Regions from separate parts of the Bacillus sp. MC1252 genome, predicted to be linked through region 1. Evidence: predicted binding sites of a transcription regulator. Region 1 holds the regulator's gene; the other holds the start of a gene.

Region 1 (3,528 bases):
AGTAACGGGCCTGGTTTTTATTTAGATCACAGCGTCAATTTTTGTTACTTTCCAATCCTTTTGTACTTTCTCATAAGTGACAGTTCGTTTTACTTCACGTCCATCAAGTGTTGGGACTGTGAATTCATATGTGCGGATTGTATTTTTCTTAGAGACAAGTTTAGGTGTTGCTTTCTCCCAATTGAGCATGTTGTCTCCGTCACCGACTGGAACAGCCATTTTTCCATTATGAACAATAAACTGATAGTCTTTTAAACCATGAGTGATCGCATCTTTTGTGAAAACTTGAGATAGGTAGCTGTTTAGTTTTTTCTTTGTATCAAATGTTTTAGAAAGATAGTTGTATGTCATGTCTTTATAACTAAATGATTTTAATTTGTAATCTGAATGTTCATTAATTTTGTAGCCTGACATCGCACTCCAAAAGTGTTCTCGTGCATCAAGGGCAATATGTAACGCTTCTTTATTTGTTAAAGCGGCTGGTTTTTTGGAAGCGGCTAGTGTTGTTGATTGTAATGAGATCATAAGCATAATAGCAGTTAATAAAACAAATAATTTTTTCAAGGCGATTGCCTCCTTTTTTAAATGAAAACTTCTTATGTTACAAATGTTACAATAATTACAGTGATATTACAAGTGTTAAATCTAAAAGTTTTTTATTTCTTTTCTTTCTACCTATATAACGTTTGAGCGAGACAAAAAGTTTTCATTTTTTTATTTTTTCTTCTTCACTACTATTTAACCGTTCTACAGAAGAACAAAACGTCTTTTGGAAAAATTTCTATTTGGACGTTCAACACCCTTTTTCATTTATGACATATACTGTCGTGATGAATGTCTAAGAAAGTGGTGTTTAATATGTATCATCCGTATGAAGGTATGTGGAATGGGTACTTATATGATAGGCAGGTACAAGGATGGCCATCGCTTCCTGTTCCTCAAGTTGGAGGATTTCCTGGGTTTCCAATCGGAGGGGGAGGTACTGGGCCAGGGCAAGGTTCAGGCGGACAATCAGCCCCGCCAGCTCCGCCGCAGCATATCATCTCACAGTATCAGCAAGCAGTCTCTCAGCCTCAAAGTATGCAGTCACTTATTTCAGGGCAAAGTGTAAGTGGAGGCCAGCAAACTGTTCAGTTTGCAGCGGGATGTAATAGAAGATGGACGATTGTGTTCCTTAGAAACGGTCAAGTATTTTTAATGTATGTGCTTTCCTCACAGCCTTTTGGCCGTACAACAGGCTTTATATGGCCGAACTTTACATTTGGTTCGTTCCCAAGTTCGAGTATTCTTGCTTATTCTTGTTCATAAAAGAAAAAGCCGGTTCTCATCAGCAACTGATGAAATACCGGCTTGTTTTAATGAATATTTCGAAATACGCCAATCACTTTACCTAGTATACTCACATTCTGTAAAATAATCGGTTCCATTGATGGGTTCTCTGGCTGTAATCTAAAGTGTGTATCTTCCTTATAAAAACGTTTCACTGTGGCTTCATCTTCCTCTGTCATCGCGACCACAATATCTCCATTGTTGGCAGTGCTTTGCTGACGGACAATGACATAGTCCTTGTCCAAAATACCCGCATCAATCATACTTTCTCCCATAATTTCAAGCATAAATACTTGTTCATCTGGCGCTGCAAAAGTCTCTGGAAGAGGGAAGTATTCTTCTACATTCTCAACAGCCGTGATAGGCAAGCCGGCTGTTACTTTTCCGATGACTGGTACATTCATTACAGCACTCTTTGGAATATTCATTTCCTCTTCATCTAGTACTTCGATCGCTCTAGGTTTTGTCGGGTCTCTTCTAATTAAACCCTTTGTTTCTAGTCTAGCTAAATGTCCATGGACAGTTGAGCTGGATGCTAGACCGACAGCTTCTCCAATTTCACGAACGGATGGGGGATAGCCCTTGCTTTTTACTTCTTCTTTGATGAATGTCAGGATATCGAGTTGTCTTTTTGATAGCTTCGTCATCTTTTGCACCTCAAAACGTCAATTTTAAAGAAATTATAGCATGTTTTTCCTAACAGTACAAACATAGGTTCGAAAAAAACGTTTGACAGAAACGTTTGTTCGTATTTATAATGAATGACAGAAAGAGCGAACGCATATTCTGTTAGGGGAGATGACATTATGAGGTTAAAAGAATCTATTATTTTTATTGGGGTATTCTCATTCATCGTTGGCATATTTCTCTCACTTATCGCAGTCACTAGCCATAATGATCCAAATCAATATGTTAAAATAGAGGTTCAATCAGGTGATACTCTTTGGGGGTTAGCTGATCAAGTAAACGACAGTAAATCAATCGACAAAAATGCGTTTATTGACTGGGTAACCGAACACAATGATCTTGCTTCAACTGAAATCCAGCCTGGAGACATCCTTGTGATACCAGTCAAAAAAGAGCATCCAGTCGTATATCAACTTGCAACAGTACAGTAGAAAGGTCGATTGAAGAGATGAACGCAATCATTTATGCGAGAGTCAGTACTGTCAAAGAAGAGCAGGAAACCTCGCTGAAAAGACAAGAAGAAGAATTGCTAGCTTTAGCTGCTTTGCACAAGATGAATGTGGTCAAAGTCATTAAAGAAAAAGCGAGTGGATACGATCTAGATCGTAATGGTGTTTTTGATATGCTTGCTACGCTGAAAGAAGAGTCAATAGATGCTGTTCTCATTCAGGATGAGACGCGCCTTGGAAGAGGACAAGCAAAAATTGCGCTTCTTCATTGTCTTTTTAAAGAGAAAGTAAAGGTGTATAGTGTTTTTCATAGAGGAGAGCTTGAGCTTTCAGAAGCAGATGAGATGGTCATTGAGATTGTAGGAATCGTGGAAGAGTATCAACGAAAAATTCATAACCTGAAAATTAAGCGGGGAATGAAGAGGGCTGTTGAGCGCGGGTATCAGCCTGAACTCAATTTAAAACACCGTGAGCAGGCGCCTGGCCGTGAGCGAATTGAAGTACCGATTTCAGAAATTGTTCGATTAAGAAAAAACAACATGACGTTCGCCGAAATCGCAGCAACACTTCAGGGACTAGGCTTTGACATTTCAAAGGCGACGGTGCATAGAAGGTATCAAGAATATGAAAAAGCTCTTACCACGTAAAGTGTGAATTGTTGTAAAAATGAATGATATTTAGTAGTATTTAGAGAAAATGTTTTAAAGGAGTTTGTCATGATTTCTAAAAAGCAGCTTGCAAGAATAAATGAGCTTTCAAAAAAGTCGAAAGAGACCGGTTTGTCGGACGCTGAAAAAACAGAACAAAAGCATTTAAGAGAAGAATATTTAAAAGCTTTTCGTTCTTCTATGAAAAATACACTTAAAACCGTGAAAATCGTCGATCCTGAAGGAAACGATGTCACACCAGAAAAATTAAAAAGAGAAAGAGATCAGAACCTTCATTAAGATCAGGATTTCTTGAATTTTGAAAAGATGGGAAGAATATTCTCATCTTTTTTCTTATTTGCATAAGTTTTTAGGTGATCGATAAACTAAATGTGACAAAATCCTTCTTTTTCAGC
Region 2 (3,528 bases), 540 kb from region 1:
ATTTTAGTGTTGTAGCAAGCGAAGTCCCAAAATTATCAAGTGGAACCTCACGTGCAACTGAAAATATTGAAAGCTCATTGCAAGGGATTTTCTCTAACATCCAAACATACATTACTTGAGAGTAAGGAACATATGATGGGGTCATCATTAGACCAAGCTTTACTTGTGACAGAGTTTAGTGAAATTGTGGAGCGGTTGACTGTGGTAAGCAAAGAAAGGAAAGGCTTTATGCAAAAGGTGATGTAAACGTAAAAAAACGAATCTAAAGAGGATTCGTTTTTTGATGACTCGTTATTTTCTGTTTCTTTTTTCAAAGCGATAATCGTACGTTTCGCCTTTTACAACATTTAAAAACTCGTGTCCAATTTGAACCAGCTGTGTATTTTTCCATTTGATGAGAGGATCTTTATCAGGGTATTTCCAGTAAATCGTTTTCTTTCGATGGGTCAGTTTGTTTTCAATTTCTGCTCTGACTGCGTTCTCCTTTAGCTTTCCTCCACTATGACGATAGGTGTTGATGATATATGTTCCGTCGGGTGATGACATAGAGCGGATGAATGTTCCATGAGACACGCCTTGAAGAGAGAAGCATTTCCAATAAATGATACCAGCAAAGCTAATGAATAAGATGACAAGGATGATGGTGGTTTTCTTTTTTAACATGAATTCCTCCAGATTTAGATCACAATAATGCTAATTTATGAGAGAGAATACAAAAAGATTCATATAGTCTAAAAGTTCTACTTGTTTCAATTATCGGTCATTTTTTCTCAAAATTCAACAGAAAGCCGTAAAGATAAGGAAAATTTAAGGATGTCTTCATGTGGATAGACGATTCGAAAACACTTTACAAAAGAATTTGAGATCAGTAGACTTATGCTCATATAGAGGAATGGGGCAGATAGAATGACGCAAATCATCGATACGTATCAAAATTATGAAGAGCTTTCCGCTCATGAAAGAAAAGGGATTGACTATCAAATTCTACACAAGCGGGAAGGAGATCAGCTTCTGATTTTGTCGCCTCATGCCGGAGGAATTGAATCAGGCGTGAGTGAGCTGATCCATGAATTAGCAAGCGATTATTCAATGTATTTATTTGAGGGCCTTAAAGTGAAAGGCAATCATGTTCTTCATATTACAAGCACACGTTTTGATGAGCCGATTTGTCTTTCTCAAGTGCATACACATCATTATACGTTTGCGCTCCACGGCTACGGAGAAACAGACGTGCTTCAAACATTAGTGGGCGGTACAGACAGAGAAAGAGCTGCAGAAACCGTGAAACGTTTAACATTGAATGGTTTTCCTGCATTGCTTTTGTCTGAATCAGATCGTTTTTCTGGAACACATCCTCATAATATTAATAATCAATGTCTGACAGGAAAAAGCGTTCAAATTGAAATCAGTCAAGCTCAAAGAAGAGCATTCTTTCAAGACTTTAGGCGGCGCTACCGGCGTGATACACAAAATGAACAATTTTATAGATACACAAATGTACTGAAACAAGTATTAAGCCTTTATGAATAAACCTCTTTTGTCATGCGTGCAGGTGTTTACGTTTGATAAGCAGCTTCTTTTTCCGCAACCCTTTCCGCTTTCATTAAATAGGAAGTAAACTCCTTTTGAAAGCGAATGCCTACTCTTCGCTGTTCGAATAAGGCAAGCCGTTTTTCAGCAAAAGCCCAGGTGACGTGAAATGTTTGAGCAATTTGCAAAATAGCTTGCTGACGTAGATTTGGAAGCTTCATTTGCAGGAGCAAAAAGGTCGGAACACAAAAGTGATACATGAATTGTTTTGCCTGAAACTCTTGCAGTTCTCGAAAGAGCCTATGCATTTTGAAATGATTGCCTGCGTGTTTCAACACATGACAGAGCTCGTGGGCAAAATCCTGCCACTGTTCTTCTGGTGATAGGGATCTGTTTAAAATAATACTGTAAAGACCTTGATGTTTGATCATCATGCTGCCGGTATCCTCGTAATGGACCCATACATGAAATTCAGAAGCGATCCTTTGCATGTCTACATATGCAGGACCGCTTATTTGTAGTTGAGCGTATAACCGTTTAATATCTTCTTCTAAATGGGTTAAAAAATAAGTCATTTAAAAACCTCCACACAAACGTATGTTCTATTTTTGGCATAAAAGAAAAGTCCGTATAGGACTAAATGGCTAATAAAGCTATCGCTTACTTTTTATATCGGCTTGTTTTTAACAATTTTAACATAAAATCAAAGAAAAATGGAATTATTTCCTGTTTTTTTCTTCATTTTTTCATTTTCACTATTAAAAAGGGAAGATTGAATTCAAATTTTACCATAGTCTTATAACTAAAACAAACAAAATTTGTCTTACGAATGCCACCGATTGATGAGAAAGATCAATTCAATCTAGCAAAAGGGAGTGCAGAACATGGTACAAATTTATCAAGATTTTATTCCAGTTGGAAACGGAAACCGGCCAGGATACGCCATGACACCGATGTATGTGACTGTTCATAACACAGCAAATACATCTAAGGGAGCTGACGCGAAAAGTCATGCGGCATACGTCAAACGACCAACGACAGAGGTGAGCTGGCATTTTACAGTGGATGATCGTGAAATTTTTCAGCATCTGCCTTTAAATGAAAATGGCTGGCATGCAGGGGACGGACATGGGAATGGTAATAGGAAATCGATCGGAATTGAAATTTGTGAAAATGAAGATGGGAACTTTCAGCAGGCTGTCAAACATGCTCAATGGCTCATTCAAAAGCTATTAAAAGAACATGACATTCCATTAGTAAATGTGGTTACACATGAGCATTGGTCTGGAAAAGCATGTCCACGCCTGCTTCTATCTACATGGGATGCATTTAAAAAAGGAATTGAAACCGCAGGTGATCCGGCGACGGTCATCACGTATGTGGTCAAAAGCGGGGATACGTTAACAAGTATTGCTAAAGCCCATGGCGTCACTGTGAGTGATTTACAGAAATGGAATGACATTAACGACCCGAACACGATTCAAATTGGACAGGTTCTCAAAATTTATCGCAATGATGGAAAAATCATGTATGAGCTGCCAGATGGGATTTTAAAGGTGACATCTCCTTTGACGAAGGGGGAGCACGTACGCCTCGTCCAAAAAGCGCTTGCCGCTGTTTATTTTTATCCTGATAAAACGGCTGTAGATAAGGGAGTTGACGGAATTTACGGGGAAAAAACGGCCAATGCTGTAGCGCGTTTTCAGCTGATGAATGGTCTGACAAGTGATGGGGTATACGGACCTAATACGAAGAAAAAGCTGCTTGAGCAATTAAATAAGTGAGTTTTTCTGTTTGTATGAATGAATGACTGCTTCACTTTTTTCATTTAATTGGCGGACATAAGGGGACGGCTGAAATTCAGCAAACTGAACATATCTCAATTGTTTGATTTTCTTTTTCATTTTGGCACCTCAATGGTTACAGCATATGGTTTTATTGTATGCGAATCGATGTAAAAAAGGAATCAGGACGCGGGTTTAGTTCCGCGTCCTTTAG

What was found. Region 1 encodes LexA, which represses DNA repair genes until DNA is damaged. Its sites were predicted from a motif close to CGAACATATGTTCG; they were not measured.
Region 2: the regulator LexA is predicted to act here: its motif matches at 2,121-2,134, upstream of ACYH0L_RS05960 (ImmA/IrrE family metallo-endopeptidase).

Annotation. Positions count from the first base shown of each region.
Region 1 is NZ_CM166369.1:1,728,266-1,731,793, forward strand. It holds gene ACYH0L_RS08650 (IseA DL-endopeptidase inhibitor family protein) at 22-564, opposite strand; gene ACYH0L_RS08655 (hypothetical protein) at 859-1,308, shown strand; gene lexA (transcriptional repressor LexA) at 1,356-1,976, opposite strand; gene yneA (cell division suppressor protein YneA) at 2,136-2,447, shown strand; gene ACYH0L_RS08670 (YneB family resolvase-like protein) at 2,465-3,112, shown strand; gene ACYH0L_RS08675 (DUF896 domain-containing protein) at 3,182-3,412, shown strand.
Region 2 is NZ_CM166369.1:1,192,790-1,196,317, forward strand. It holds gene ACYH0L_RS05945 (methyl-accepting chemotaxis protein) at 1-119, shown strand, start outside; gene ACYH0L_RS05950 (DUF5412 domain-containing protein) at 292-663, opposite strand; gene ACYH0L_RS05955 (poly-gamma-glutamate hydrolase family protein) at 907-1,530, shown strand; gene ACYH0L_RS05960 (ImmA/IrrE family metallo-endopeptidase) at 1,557-2,105, opposite strand; gene ACYH0L_RS05965 (N-acetylmuramoyl-L-alanine amidase) at 2,415-3,314, shown strand; gene ACYH0L_RS05970 (hypothetical protein) at 3,303-3,434, opposite strand.